3 regions of the Bacillus sp. T3 genome follow, and region 3 is predicted to be linked to each of the others. Evidence: riboswitches for the same ligand, from Rfam matches in the RefSeq annotation. Region 3 holds a riboswitch; each other region holds the start of a gene.

Region 1 (4,964 bases), 2.1 Mb from region 3:
TCAACGGCCTCGTCGGAGTCATCATCATGACCTCCCTTAAGTACCACATTCTTAGCTCCTAGCTCGACAAGCTTAATTGCCGCTTCTTTTTTCTGTTCAAGAGATTTGATACTCAATCCCGTAATCACTTCCGCCTCCAGGAATGTTTGGTGTAACAACCATCGCAAGTGGAAGCAGGTACTCTTTCAATGCGGTAATCGCTTCTGCTTGAAGTAAAGAAGCTCCTCCCTTTGCAATCATGACGGGATCGACTACTACATTCTTCCAGCCGTAGTAGCTAATTTTTTCAGAAACTGCCTTGATAATTTCGGCGTTAAAAAGCATTCCAGTTTTGAGGGCATCTGTCCCCATATCTTCACCAATCGCTTTAATTTGTTGTATGACAGCATCTGCTGTTAAGGGATAGACTCCGTGTACACCTAGTGTATTTTGAGCTGTTACGGCTGTAAGGGCAGACATCCCAAATACCCCCAACTCCTGAAAGGTTTTTAAATCGGCTTGTATTCCAGCGCCGCCACCGCTATCCGAGCCTGCAATTGTTAATGCTTTTCTGACCATATCCCACACCATCCTTAAGAAATTTTTTCAACTCGACCATATTGAATGACATCTTCTGCAGAGATCCTGTTTAATTGGTTTAAAAATTCAATTTGAAAGCTTCCTGGTCCAAGCTCCGCTGTTGTCAACGCAGCAAGCTCAGCAGCAATACCATAAACCGTTAATGCTGAAGCGCATGCTTCGGCTACGTTCTGTTCAACTGCAACAAAAGCAGCAATAACGGACGTTAATAGACAGCCCGTTCCAGTTACTTTCGTTAAAATGGAATGCCCGTTTCGAACGACAATCGTGTCAGTACCATTTGAAACAAAATCTTCCTTTCCCGTCGCGACGACAACTGTGTTTAGTTTTTTCGCTGTTGAAATGACTAAATCCAATACATCACCTTGTGATTCTCCGGCATCAACACCCTTGACAGTCCAATTTTCACCTGCGACATTGGCAATTTCAGCTGCATTTCCTCGAATTACGGCAAATTGAATATTTTCCAAAAGGCTTCGGGCGGTTTCTGTTCTGAATGGAGTCGCGCCTGCTCCGACTGGATCAAGCATGACAGGTACCATGTGCTCGTTTGCTGATTTACCAGCAAGGTGCATCGCCTCAACCGTTCTTTCATTTAGCGTTCCAATATTGATAACAAGGGCACTAGCGATTTTCGCCATGTCCGCAACTTCTTTTCGGCTATCAGCCATCACTGGCGAGGCTCCGAGTGCTAATAAGCCATTTGCCGTAAAATTAGTAACAACAACATTTGTAATATTGTGGATAAGCGGATTTTTTTCACGAACCCGCTGCAACAACATAGCAATTTTTTCATTATTCATATTCGATTTCCCCTTTTTTAAAAAATAGGTTTAGTAAAAGCGGATTAATTCCACCAAGTTGATTGGAGCGAAAGGTGCGAGACTCCTGCGGGAGCAGCGGGACAGGTGAGACCCCACAGGCGCTTTGCGCCGAGGAGGCTCACCGCCCGCCCCGCTGGGTCGCTGAGCACCTGGAGCGGAAATCAACAGACAAATTTAACCCAGCAAAAAAATAAAAGCCAGATCCCGATGGACCTGGCTTTTGTAAGTGAAAGAATGACGTATACGCTTTTCACTACTTTCCTACGCTGGTATCACCCAGATCAGGTCCAAAGGGTTTAAAAACACAAAGGTTTCTCTCTCAGCCCAATTCGGGCACCCCTAGTAGTTCCATATGATATTTTCTTACAAAAATATCATAGCTTTTAAAAGATAGACTGTAAAGAATTATCTGTCCATTCAAAAATTTTACCGTGTTGTTTCACTATTTACTGTATGAAATTTAAGCCCCTAGCTCATGTTCCTTAAAAATTTCATCGATTTTTGCCAACGCTTGAATTGCGTCTGCTCCTTGAGCGGTAATTTTGATCGTTGCTCCTTCAGGAATTCCGAGTGACATGACACCCATAATGGACTTTAAATTTACCGTTTTTTCTTTGTATTGAAGTGAAATTTCTGATTGATATGGAGCAATCGCACTGACTAGAATCGTTGCCGGCCGAGCATGTACACCAGCATGACTTGTGATTGTATAGTTTTTTTCTAACATTGATATTCCCCCTTATTTGAAAAATTATTATTTTACTAATTCACAAACTTTCGCCACTACATTATCTACTGTGAATCCAAATTCTTCGATTAGTTTGTTGCCTGGTGCAGATGCTCCGAAAGTATCGATGCCAAGAATACTTCCTTCAAAGCCAACATAACGATGCCAGCCAAATGAAGCACCCATTTCAATTGCCAAGCGTTTCGTAATACTACGAGGTAAAACAGATTCTTTGTAGTCTGCTGATTGCGCTTCGAAACGATCCCATGATGGCATGCTGACAACAGATACGAAAATGCCCTTTTCTTCAAGTGCTGCTTGTGCCTTAACAGCTAATTCAACTTCAGAGCCTGTTGCGATTAGAATCGCATCTGCGTTTTCTTTTTTCGCTGCAGAAAGCACGTAGGCTCCTTTAGAAACCTTTTCGTAAGTATCTTCTGCTGCACCCTCAAGCACTGCTAAATCCTGTCTTGATAAGACAAGCGCTGTTGGTGTATCTGTTGATTCAATTGCTAGTCTCCAAGCTGCTGTTGATTCATTTCCATCAGCAGGACGAATTACAGAAAGACCTGGCATAGTACGTAATGCTGCTAAATGCTCGATTGGCTCATGTGTTGGGCCGTCTTCTCCTACTGCAATACTGTCATGGGTCAGCACGTAAGTTACAGGTAATTTCATAAGTGCTGCTAAACGAATGGCTGGGCGAAGGTAATCAGAGAATACGAAGAAGGTTCCACCAAAGGTTTTTAATCCGCCATGAAGAGCAATCCCGTTCATTGTGGCACCCATCGCAAATTCACGAACACCGAACCAAATATTTTTTCCGCTATAATCGGATTTACCGAAATCAGCTTTATTTTTCATATACGTTTTATTGGAACAAGCAAGGTCAGCAGATCCACCAAAGAAGGCTGGAACAGCTTCCGCAATCGCATTAATCGCATCACTTGAAGATGTACGAGTAGCAACTTTCTTCCCTACCTCGTAAGTTGGTAATTGCTGTTCCCAGTTTTCAGGAAGCTTTCCTGCAATCGCCGCTTCTAGTTCACTTGCAAGCTCAGGGTAGGCTTGTTTATATTGCGAGAATAATTCATTCCAATCTGCTTCTACCTTTTCACCGGCAACTTTTACTGCTGCTTCGAAATGCGCATAGACATCCTGTGGAACATAGAAGCTTTCTTCGAATTCCCAGCCATATGCTTGCTTAGTTAATGCAGCTTCCTTCGCTCCTAGTGGAGAGCCGTGTGAATCTGATTTACCGCTTTTGTTTGGTGAACCAAAACCAATAGTAGTTTTAATTTCAATCAAGGTTGGACGTGTTGTATCGGCTTTTGCTTCCTCAATTGCTTTGGAAATTTCCGCAATGCTATTTCCATCTTCAACACGAAGAACCTGCCAGCCATATGCCTTATAACGCGCTTCTACGCTTTCAGAGAAGGCTAGGTTTAATTCTCCATCTAGTGAAATATCATTTGAATCATATAAAACTACTAATCTTCCTAAGCCTAAATGACCTGCAAGTGAGGAGGCTTCTGCTGAAACCCCTTCCATTAAATCGCCATCACCACAAATAGCATATGTAAAATGATCAATTACATTTAGTGATTCACGGTTATATTTAGCAGCTAAATGTCTTTCAGCCATTGCCATTCCGACTGCAGTCGAAATCCCTTGACCAAGTGGTCCAGTTGTAGCATCAACACCTGATGTATGGCCGAATTCAGGATGTCCCGGCGTTTTGCTTTCCCATTGTCTAAATGACTTAATGTCATCCATTGTTACTTCATAACCTGATAAATGCAAAAGACTATACAAAAGCATAGAACCGTGGCCTGCAGACAATACAAAACGATCCAGGTTAAACCAGGTTGGATTGCTTGGGTTATGGTGCATAAATTGCGTCCATAATGTATAGGCCATTGGAGCAGCGCCCATTGGCATTCCTGGATGACCAGAATTTGATTTTTCGATTGCATCAATTGATAATGTTCGAATGGTCATAATAGCTAATTCTTCTACGTTCTTTATTGTCATAACTGTTTCCACTATAAAACACTCCTAAAATTTTTTGTTGGTGTTGGTGGTGAAACTCTATTTCTATTAATCAATGCAAGAGCCTATTGACCCTGCAAAATGCTTAAACAATATTGCCCAGTTCTTGGTAGGCGACTTCATTACTCATAATGAGTAATTGCCCAGAATCCATCCCAAATTTTAACCAGAGAATGATTTGCTCTGCTAGTTTACTAGCTAGAATACGATCAATTGCTGTCGGGTATGACCCCATACATAATGCTTCATCGACCACGGATGCCTTCCAATCAACTTCTAATCTAGAAAGGACGTTTTCCTTAAGCCACTCTGGACTAATCGCTTCATTGAAAAATAGAATCGATGAAGTTCTCAATTCTGAGAAGTTCATTTGAATCGTTTCACATAATTTGTGTAATTGGTTTTCTGTAAAGCGTTTTGAAACATAATAGCCTTCGGTTGCTAATGCTAGATCTTCAAGCATATGATCAGGCGCCATTCCTGGTACACCTACTCCAAATAATCTTGGATGATCATATTTAACAGAATGAATCGTATCCTGGATTTTTAGGGCCCCCTCGACAATCGAATTCATTGCCGTATCATATCCTAAGGATACGTCAGAGCCTGGAATATCGTTTAAGATTGAAACAGGTACAAATAACAATCTTGGTCGCTTCGCCTGCAACATCCAGTCATCTACTACTGCTTTTGTTTCTGCTGTACCAATCACAATGACGGCATCATAATCCTTCATCGTCTCAGGCAGCAAAGAATGACCTGAAACTAAAGATGCTTTTATT
Region 2 (4,964 bases), 1.9 Mb from region 3:
TGTGTCACTTGGTAAGAGGCGACGAGCTGGACGATTGGGCTGATTACCCCAACCGTGTCACATGTCATCCCTTGGGCTGGCAAATGATCCATTAGGCAATGGAGGCACGGAGTTCTTCCTGGGATAATCGGGAAGGTAAGCCCGTAGCTTGCAACACACGCCCCAAACACAAACGGGATTTCGTATTTGATCGCGGCATCATTGACGATTAACCTTGTTTCAAAATTATCTGTTCCATCGACTATCACCGATATACCCCTGCAAAACTCTTCGATGTTTTGAGCATTCACATCCGCTACGATAGCTTCAATCTCAATCTCACTATTTATCTCTTGCAATCGATTTTTCGCGGCAATTGCCTTTGGTAATTTTTCAGCAGCATCCTTTTCTGTATACAATTGCTGCCTCTGCAAATTGCTCCGCTCCACATAATCACGGTCAACGATCGTGAGCTGTCCGACTCCGGCTCGCGCGAGCATTTCGGAGCTCGCTGAACCGAGTGCGCCAGCACCAATCACCAATACATGAGCCTGTTGCAATTTCTCTTGACCGGTTCCACCTATAAATAATGCTTGCTTTTTATAGCGGTCGCTCAAGATGTCACCATCCCAGACAAAGGGCTGCTCGCAACTCCATAATTTTTTCCAGGAATACGGCCTGCTTCAAAACCAAGACGGCCAGCCTCGATTGCAAGCTTCATCGCCAGCGCCATTTTCACAGGATCGTTTGCACCTGATACTGCTGTGTTTAACAGAACACCATCTGCACCAAGCTCCATCGCAAAGGCCGCATCCTTAGGTGAGCCAATTCCGGCATCGACAATCACGGGAACAGAGGACTGCTCAATGATGAATTGCAGATTGAGCGGATTCATAATGCCACGGCCAGAACCAATGGGTGAAGCCCCAGGCATAATCGCATGAACGCCAAGCTCCTCTAAGCGTCGCGCAAGGACTACGTCATCCGACGTATAAGGGAGGACGATGAAGCCCTCGGCCAAAAGCATTTCTGATGCTTTTAATGTTTCAACTGGGTCTGGCAAGAGCGACTTATCACAGCCAATGACCTCGACCTTGATCATGTCACACAGTCCTGATGCTTTTGCTAGTCTGGCGATTCGAACAGCTTCCTCCGCTGTTTTTGCCCCAGCCGTATTCGGTAATAGCTTATATTTCTGTAAATCTAGCATTTCGAGAAAATTAGGCTGCGAAGCTTCAAAAATATTCATTCTACGCACGGCAAAGGTCAGGATTTCTGCTTCTGATACCTCGACCGCTTCCTTCTGAATATCAAAGGATGGATATTTCCCTGTTCCTAGCAGCAATCTCGATTTAAACGTTTGGTTTCCAATTTTCAACATACTCAACCGCCTCCTACAAAATGGATGATTTCAATGACATCGCCCGCAACAACTGGGGTGATACGATAGTTTTCTTTTACAGCAATCTCTTTGTTTAACTCGACGACAACAATTCGATCTTCGAGCTGATAGAATGCTAGTAAATCCCAAACAGTCGTAACCTGTTCTGGCAGCTCGACAATCTTTCCATTTAACTGAACCTTTTTGATTAAATCCGTTTCATTCACCATTGAAGCCCATTCCCCCTTTATGCGTATACAGATTCGCTGCGTTCCAGCTTGAACGCCTCGACCCATTTTGGATTTACCTCTCGGCCTAGCAGTAAATCGCGGACCATCATTCCCGTAACCGGAGCAAGTAGGATACCGTTTCGAGAGTGACCTGTTGCAAAAATCAAGCCGTCATGGTCTGGATGCTTGCCGATAAATGGCAACGTATCAAAGGTCTGCGGACGCAATCCTGCCCAAAAATCATGCAAGCGCATATCGGTCACACCCGGCAGCATCAATTTAGCCTTGGTGATAAGCGCCTCAATTCCACCAATCGTACATTGCTCACTCCAGTCATTTGCTACCATTGTTGCCCCAATCACAAACGTGCCATCACGACGCGGTACAATATAGCTGCCATTATGAAAAATCGTCGCTTTAAGCGCCAGCTGATCACTCTTAACTGAGATAATCTCCCCCTTGATTGGGTAAAGCTGATGATCAAATCCAGCCTGCTTAAAGAATGGGCTGCTCCATACACCACTAGCGACGACGACATACTGTGTATGAAACTTTCCTCTTGTTGTGCTAATCTCGTAACCGGTGCCACAACGCTCGATCCCCTCGACCTTCGTATACTCATAGATTGAACCACCCAGAACTTGAACACTACGGCAAAATCCGCGCGCAACTGAATTAGGAATCAAATTAACATCATCCTGAATGTAGGCGGCCCCGATAATCGTTTCACTGACCTCTGGTATTGCTTTATGTACTTCGGCAGCATCAACCCAATCCACCGTTGGCAGTGAAAGAGCCCCACTGAGCGCTTGTTTTTCCAATTGAGAATAGGCTAATTTATAAATTCCGCCTTCTTTTACCTCAAAATCAAGCCCACAAAGCTCGTGAACCTCTTTCTCTAGACTTGCATAGGCCAGTTGGCTTTCTCGGGCAAACGGGTAGAAGAGCTCAAGATCATCCGCTTCAGAGTGAGCGCCAAGCATTCCGGCTGCTGCTCCGGTCGCCTTTCTGCCAATCCGATCAGCTTCAAATACAGCTACATCCATATTTTCCTTGGCAAGATGGTAGGCGATGGACGCTCCAATAATGCCACCACCAATTACCGCTACATCAAAACTTGTTTTCATCGCTAACTCTCCTTACTTTTTCAAATAAATGTCGTGCAGTATCGGCTGGAGCAATGCTTGAAAAAATGCCAGACATCATCGCCACACCCGCTGCACCTGCTTTCTGCATTAGCCCAACCCGCTCTGGTGTAATCCCGCCAATTCCATAAACCGGAATACAAAGCTTCTTGACCATCTCCTCCAGTAACGTTAAGCCATTGGCTGGTTTACCACGCTTACAATTCGTTTCAAAGCAGTGACCATAAACAACGTAATCTGCACCATCGATTTCTGCCTGTTTCGCTTCTTCAAACGAATGAACAGATCGTCCGACGGTTAAAAGTGGATACATATTTTTAACGAGCGCCACTGGAAGCCCATGACCTGGGAGCTGGACGTTTGGAATGTTAAACAGCAACGCCAAATCCAAACGGTCATTTAAGACGATTTTTTCCAGGTGTCACTCCGATTTCTATTAACCGGTCAAGCAGCTCACTTAGCTCAGACGCTGATTTTCCCTTTTCACGGATATGGACAAAATCAACATAGTCCTGTATTTGAACAATTATCTTCACAAGCTCGGTCACGGAATGCCGGTCATCCGTTACAGCAATACATTTCACCCCAACACCTCCCTATCTAAAAATTTCAAAAAATGACTTTGTTAAAGCACTGTTGATTTTTGAGAACTCTGTTGATTGGAGCACCTGGAGCGGAAAGCAACAGACAAATTTAAAAGCCAAAAAATAAAAAAACCACTCTCCCGATAGGAAAGTGGTTGATATCCGTTGCACGTCAAAGAAACACGCACAAAAGTATGCGCCACTTCCCTACGCAGGTCCGAACCTGTTCAGGTTTTGAGGGTTTAAAAGTAAACTACTTTATTCTCAGCCCTTATCAAGGGATCCCCTAGTGATTATGTAAAAAATAGTTATTAATAAAAACAAGCTAATTATAACACAAATCAAAATTGTGGCAATAATTAAATTAAAAAGTTAACCTTAATGGTTTAACACTGCCTTTCCATCCAGTCCAATGAAAAATAGTGGTTCAATCATAATTTTCCAACTGCCTCATATTATTTAATTAGTGATTTTGTTTTATTTTTAAAAATGGCTTTTTAGGAGGGAAATTAATTGAGTTATTCAAATCCTTACTTGGATTACAGAGTATATCCTCAAGGCTACTCACCATATGGCGGGGCAGGAGGTCAAATGACCGGGTACCCAACAAGCACACCAAGCTTTGGTGCCCAAGGCGCATTCCCACCGGCAACCAGTGGTGGTGTGCCACCTGTGCCACCAACCGGGTTTCAACAGCAACAGGTTCCCCAGGCGCCTGGTCCAGGTGGCCAGCTGCCAATAGAGGAATCGTATATTGAAAATATTTTACGATTGAATAAAGGAAAGCTTGCTACTGTGTATGCGACCTTTGAAAACAACACACAATGGAATGCCAAGATTTTCAAAGGAATTATTGAAGCTGCAGGGCGGGATCACCTCATCCTTTCTGACCCGCAAACCGGCCAGCGTATACTACTGCCAATGGTCTATCTCGACTATGTAACATTTGATGAGGAAATCGAATATGAATATCCATTCGGGGCAGGACCGTTAGTCAGCAACCCTCCTCGGTAAATAAGAAATGCGTAAGGCGCACAGCCTTAGGCGACAAGCACAAGACGAGCCAGCCGAAAGGTTGTTCTTTGACCTTTTGGATGGATGGCTTGTGACCTCGAGCCGATGGCGCCTGGAGCTGGACACCCATCAAAATTGAATGCTTTCTTTACTTTAAACAAAAGGATTATCTCCTTTTCAGCGACGACAAAATAGCAAACAAAAAAGACTCTGCTCGTTTGATTGAACTATACCCTGGATAACGGACACTGATAAAAAAGTGCCCCTATCCGGGGTTTTTTGTGTTTCAATAGATTTAATGAATATGGGCGGAGGATTATCATGAGTAAGAATATTTATAATGAATTCCAAATTAAAGAGCTTGAGAAGAATCCTAATGTTGTGAGCGTTTCTGAAAGGTCAATCTCGTATAGTCCGGAATTTAAGGTAAAAGCAGTTACGGATTACAAAAGTGGAAAAACACCATCACAAATCTTTATTGAACATGGCTTTGACCTCAACATGATCGGTAAAGATCAACCTAAACGTTGTCTTAGGCGTTGGAGGGATTCGTATAAAAGGTTTGGAGAGGATGGTTTCCTTACAGAACGCAGAGGCAAAGGGAGTACAGGACGCCCTTCTTCAAAGCATC
Region 3 (4,964 bases):
CAAAAGATGCCGCTAAAGCCATCATCACAAACCGCAACATCCGTACAGAAATGGCCATGTTGTAGGAGGGAAAGACAAAATTTGAGATGGCTGTAATCGAAACAACGATAACCATTGACGCAGAGATAATTCCGGCCTCTACTGCTGCTTGCCCTAGAACCAATGCTCCGACAATGGAAACCGCTTGACCAACTGCTCTCGGCATCCGTATCCCTGCTTCACGTAAGATTTCAAATGTTACCTCCATAATGATTGCCTCAACAAAGGCTGGAAAAGGAACTCCTTCACGTTGGGCTGCCAAACTTATTAACAATGGAGTAGGGAGCATTTCCTGATGATAGGTCGTTACAGCGATGTAAAAGGATGGACCAACCAAGGCAATTAAAAAACACAAAATACGTAATATTCTAAGCAGGGTTGCAATATCTGCACGCTGATAATAATCCTCTGGAACTTGAAAGCTTTGAATAAATAGGGATGGCACGACAAGAACGAAAGGGGTACCATCAACAATAATAGCAACACGGCCTTCTAGGAGGTTACCAGCAACGACATCAGGACGTTCGGTGTTATATACGGTAGGAAAAGGGGTATACGTTTCATCCTGAATTAGTTCCTCTATATATCCGCTTTCCAATATTCCATCAATATCAATTCGATCTAAGCGTTGATGAACCTCTTCGACTATTTTTTCGTTTACAATGCCTTTAATATACATAACCGCGATATTTGTCTTTGTGACAGTGCCGATCATTTTTTGTTCGCAACATAGGTTTGCATCATTGATTTTTCTGCGTATTAAAGCGGTATTGGTCCGAAAGTTTTCAGAAAAGCCTTCACGTGGCCCACGGACGACCGTTTGCGATGCAGGCTCGGTTACACCTCGATCCTCCCATCCTGCTGTGGAAGCAGATATTGCTCCTTTAAAGCCTTCAATCAAAATAACGGTATTGCCAAATAAAATAGTCGTATAAATGGATTGATGATCTAAGATCTCGCGAATATCCCCAACTTTTAAATTATTGCTTTCCATCCACTTGACGATCGTTCTATTGCTAAAACTATCATGTGAGTGTGGGAGTTCCATAACATCATCCATTAATGATTCCATAATAAATTGATTAATAATCGTCATATCAGCTAACCCATCGGTATAGATTAGCGCCGCTTTCAACCTTTTATCTTTTCCTATTTTGAATTCTCTGATCACAACATCCGTACTTTTTTGAAAGGTTGTTTTCATTTGATGGAGGTCGTAGTCAAAGTCCCCCGTTAGCTCATCGTTTGCAACAAGCGGATTTGAATCGGAGGAGGAATTTTCGTTATTAGGTTTGTTTTTTGAGCTTTTTATTAGCTTTCGAAACGTCCGCATGCTACTTTTCCTTTCCATTACATTTATATTTATAGATTTTCCCTATTTTTGCTCCTTTCATGCTAAATAATTGATTTGGATGAAAAGCTTCCCAATTTACATACCTTAAATTGGATATAATTTAGTTATTATTGTTGCTTTAAGACTTTTCAATGCATCAATGGTTTAAGAGAAAATGCTTGAAAGATGTCAAAATTATGTTATTGTAATAATAATTAAATAATTCCACACTGGGGGTGCCGGAGAATGGCCGGCTGAGATAAAGATCCAAAGTCTTTGACCCTTAAACTTGATCTGGGTAATACCAGCGTAGGGAAGTGTATTCATTTTTTGGTATACATTAAACAGATTCCTATTTGCTGGAGTCTTTTTTTGACTCCAAAATAAGGAAGATGTCAAACCTCCCAGTGTGAAAAACAGGGAGGTTATTTTTTTGCGAAAAACTCAAAAACTGACGGTGACTGCTATGTTTATTGCGATTGGGACATTGACGAGTCACGCATTTTTTATTCCAATCGGAATATCAAAGGTATTTCCAGTACAGCATTTTATTAATGTTTTGTCTGCTATTCTATTAGGTCCCTATTATGCTGTGGCACAGGCATTAGTAGTCTCGATTTTTAGAAATCTAATGGGAACTGGTTCAATCTTTGCTTTTCCAGGAAGCATGGTGGGAGCATTTTTAGCGGCCTATTTATATAAAAAAACGCGAAAGCCGATAATGGCCTTTTTTGGAGAAGTCATTGGGACCGGAATTATTGGTGCAATGCTTTGTTATCCAATATCCACATTATTACTAGGTAAAGAAGCTACTTTATTTGGACTCATACCAGCGTTTATTTTTAGTTCCTTTGCCGGGGCTGCGATGGGGTATGGACTATTAAAGGTTTTCTTGAAAAATCCGGGAACGGCAAAAAAAATGAATGAAGCGGCGACACAACATAGGGGGTAATGAAAAAACAAGGGGTTGAGTTTAATGAAGCATGATTTACAGAAAATCCAAGATCAAGTTGATCAACGAAAAGAAGAGTTACTTGATCTATTGAAAACGTTAATTTCTTTTAAAACACCTGCACCACCTGCAAGAAATACAGCTGAAGCACAAAGATTTGTCTCGCAATATTTACACGATCTTGGTTTTTCCATTGATATGTGGGAAGTTTACCCCAATGATCCAAATGTCGTTGGAACGTTAAAGGGAGCAGATCCAGATAAATGTCAAAGTCTCATTATTAATGGGCATATTGATGTGGCAGAAGTGAGCGCGGATGAAGGATGGGAGATTGACCCTTTTACACCTGTTATCAAGAAGGATGTTGTTATTGGCCGTGGAGCAGCAGACATGAAAGGAGGTCTTGCTGGAGCATTATTTGCGATTCGAATATTACGTGAAGCGGGTGTTGAGCTTCCGGGGAATCTTGTGTTTCAATCCGTTATCGGTGAAGAGGTTGGTGAAGCTGGGACCTTACAATGCTGTAAAAGAGGATATTCCGCTGATTTTGCTTTAGTTGTTGATACTAGTGATTTACATATTCAAGGGCAGGGCGGTGTGATTACCGGTTGGATTACGATTAAAAGTAAGCAATCACATCACGATGCAACAAGAAAAAATATGATTCATGCGGGTGGTGGACTTTTCGCCGCGAATACAATTGAAAAAATGATGAAAATGATCGCTGGTCTTCAAGATTTGGAACGACATTGGGCAGTCATGAAAAGCTATCCAGGCTTTTCACCTGGAACGAATACGATCAATCCAGCAGTAATCGAAGGTGGGCGACATGCTGCATTTGTTGCGGATGAATGTCGCTTATGGATTACTGTCCACTATTATCCGAATGAAAATCATGTACAGGTGACGAAGGAAATTGAAAAGCATTTATTAAATGTTGCTGCCAGTGACCCATGGTTGAGGGAAAATCCGCCAACCTTTGAATGGGGAGGTACTTCAATGATCGAAGACCGAGGTGAAATCTTTCCATCATTGGAGGTTGACCCAGGTCATCCAGCTGTGAATTTACTTGCACAAACCCATCAATTTATTACTGAACATCCAGCAATCCTTGATGTTTCAGCAACGGTTACGGATGGAGGATGGTTTGGAGATGCAGGTATACCAGCGGCAATTTATGGACCGGGTGATTTGCTTAATGCCCACTCGATTAATGAGCAAGTATCTATTACTCAGTTATTAGATTTTACGAAGGTACTCGTAAAGTTTATTTATCAGTGGTGTCACACAGCAAAAACGAAATCAACAAGTGAGGTGACAGCACGTGTTTAGTGAACGGTTATATGAAACATTACAACCTATTTGGCGTAAAAATCATGCTCACCCATTTGTTCAAGGAATGGGAAATGGCTCGCTTGATCCAAAGAAATTCCGTTTTTATATGATACAAGATTATTTGTATTTAATTGATTACGCAAAATTATTTGCACTTGGAGCGGTTAAAGCCACTGATGTAGAGACGATGGGGAAATTTGCTAGACTTCTAGATTCAACACTAAATGAAGAAATGGCATTGCACCGCCATTATGCCTTGAAGTTTGGGATTAGTGAAACCGAACTAGAGGAAGCGAAGCCATCACCGATTACATTAGCCTATACACACTATATGCTTCATGTGGCGAACAATGGGACATTAGCAGAGCTTGTTTCAGCATTGCTTCCGTGTATGTGGAGTTATTGGGAAATTGGAAAAGAGCTAAGTGAAATTCCTGATGCAACGAAGCATGAACTTTTTGGTGAGTGGATCAGTATGTATAGCTCAAACGACTTTGGGCAACTTGCAACATGGTGTATCGAACTAATGGATGAGCTGACGATAGGAAAACCTGAGCATGAGTTAGAAAAACTGGAAGAGATTTTTCTTAACACAACACGATTTGAATATATGTTTTGGGATATGGCTTATAACGAAGAAATGTGGCCGACAGATGAATAAAACAGCTGTTCAGTTTTCAAATGTTACGTTTCATTATCAAAATGGAACAAAACAAAGTTGTGTTCCGATCTTGGAGGATTTTCATCTCGATCTAGTTGAAAATGAATTTGTCAGTATTATTGGTCCGAGCGGTTGTGGAAAAAGCACACTTTTTCGGCTCATCACGGGTCTTGAACAACCAGTAAAAGGTACTGTTTATCTTAATGGTGCGGTCCATGAAACACGTCTTGGTCAGGTCGGCTATATGCCACAACAGGATTTGCTTATGCCTTGGCGGACGATACAACAAAATGTCGTCCTCCCGCTTGAACTTAAAGGGATAAAAAAAAATCTAATTGATTCTCAAATGCTACCACTTTTTGCAGAATTCGGATTGACAGGGGTAGAGCACAAATATCCAAGTGAGTTATCTGGGGGAATGAAGCAAAGAGCTTCCTTTTTAAGAACGATGTTAACGGGTTCAAACGTACTTCTTTTGGACGAGCCATTTAGTGCATTAGATGCAATCACTCGGCTGACTATGCAAGAATGGCTTCTTGAGCAGTGGGAGAAGCGGAAGAAGACGATTTTGTTTATTACGCATGATGTGAATGAAGCATTATTTTTGTCCGATCGAATTTTCGTGTTCACCGAGACTCCAGTGT

Evidence for each region. A riboswitch is a leader RNA that binds a small molecule or an ion and turns the genes downstream of it on or off. The one in region 3 is predicted to bind thiamine pyrophosphate.
Region 1: another riboswitch for thiamine pyrophosphate. It lies ahead of thiM (hydroxyethylthiazole kinase); the one in region 3 lies ahead of thiW (energy coupling factor transporter S component ThiW).
Region 2: another riboswitch for thiamine pyrophosphate. It lies ahead of RGF10_RS01625 (beta/alpha barrel domain-containing protein); the one in region 3 lies ahead of thiW (energy coupling factor transporter S component ThiW).

Annotation. Positions count from the first base shown of each region.
Region 1 covers NZ_CP137761.1:914,298-919,261, reverse strand. Annotated here, with positions in the region: partial or broken gene thiD (bifunctional hydroxymethylpyrimidine kinase/phosphomethylpyrimidine kinase) at 1-558, opposite strand, end outside; gene thiM (hydroxyethylthiazole kinase) at 573-1,382, opposite strand; TPP riboswitch at 1,645-1,754, opposite strand; gene RGF10_RS04630 (phosphocarrier protein HPr) at 1,864-2,130, opposite strand; gene tkt (transketolase) at 2,158-4,164, opposite strand; gene RGF10_RS04620 (6-phosphofructokinase) at 4,268-4,964, opposite strand, start outside.
Region 2 covers NZ_CP137761.1:293,673-298,636, reverse strand. Annotated here, with positions in the region: partial or broken gene RGF10_RS01650 (ThiF family adenylyltransferase) at 1-596, opposite strand, end outside; gene RGF10_RS01645 (thiazole synthase) at 593-1,366, opposite strand; gene thiS (sulfur carrier protein ThiS) at 1,363-1,590, opposite strand; gene thiO (glycine oxidase ThiO) at 1,608-2,717, opposite strand; gene RGF10_RS01630 (thiamine phosphate synthase) at 2,701-3,114, opposite strand; gene RGF10_RS01625 (beta/alpha barrel domain-containing protein) at 3,131-3,319, opposite strand; TPP riboswitch at 3,507-3,617, opposite strand; gene gerQ (spore coat protein GerQ) at 3,833-4,333, shown strand; one part of gene RGF10_RS01615 (IS3 family transposase) at 4,655-4,964, shown strand, end outside.
Region 3 covers NZ_CP137761.1:3,037,375-3,042,338, reverse strand. Annotated here, with positions in the region: gene RGF10_RS15620 (spore germination protein) at 1-1,372, opposite strand, end outside; TPP riboswitch at 1,595-1,705, shown strand; gene thiW (energy coupling factor transporter S component ThiW) at 1,806-2,324, shown strand; gene RGF10_RS15610 (acetylornithine deacetylase) at 2,349-3,656, shown strand; gene tenA (thiaminase II) at 3,649-4,320, shown strand; gene RGF10_RS15600 (ABC transporter ATP-binding protein) at 4,313-4,964, shown strand, end outside.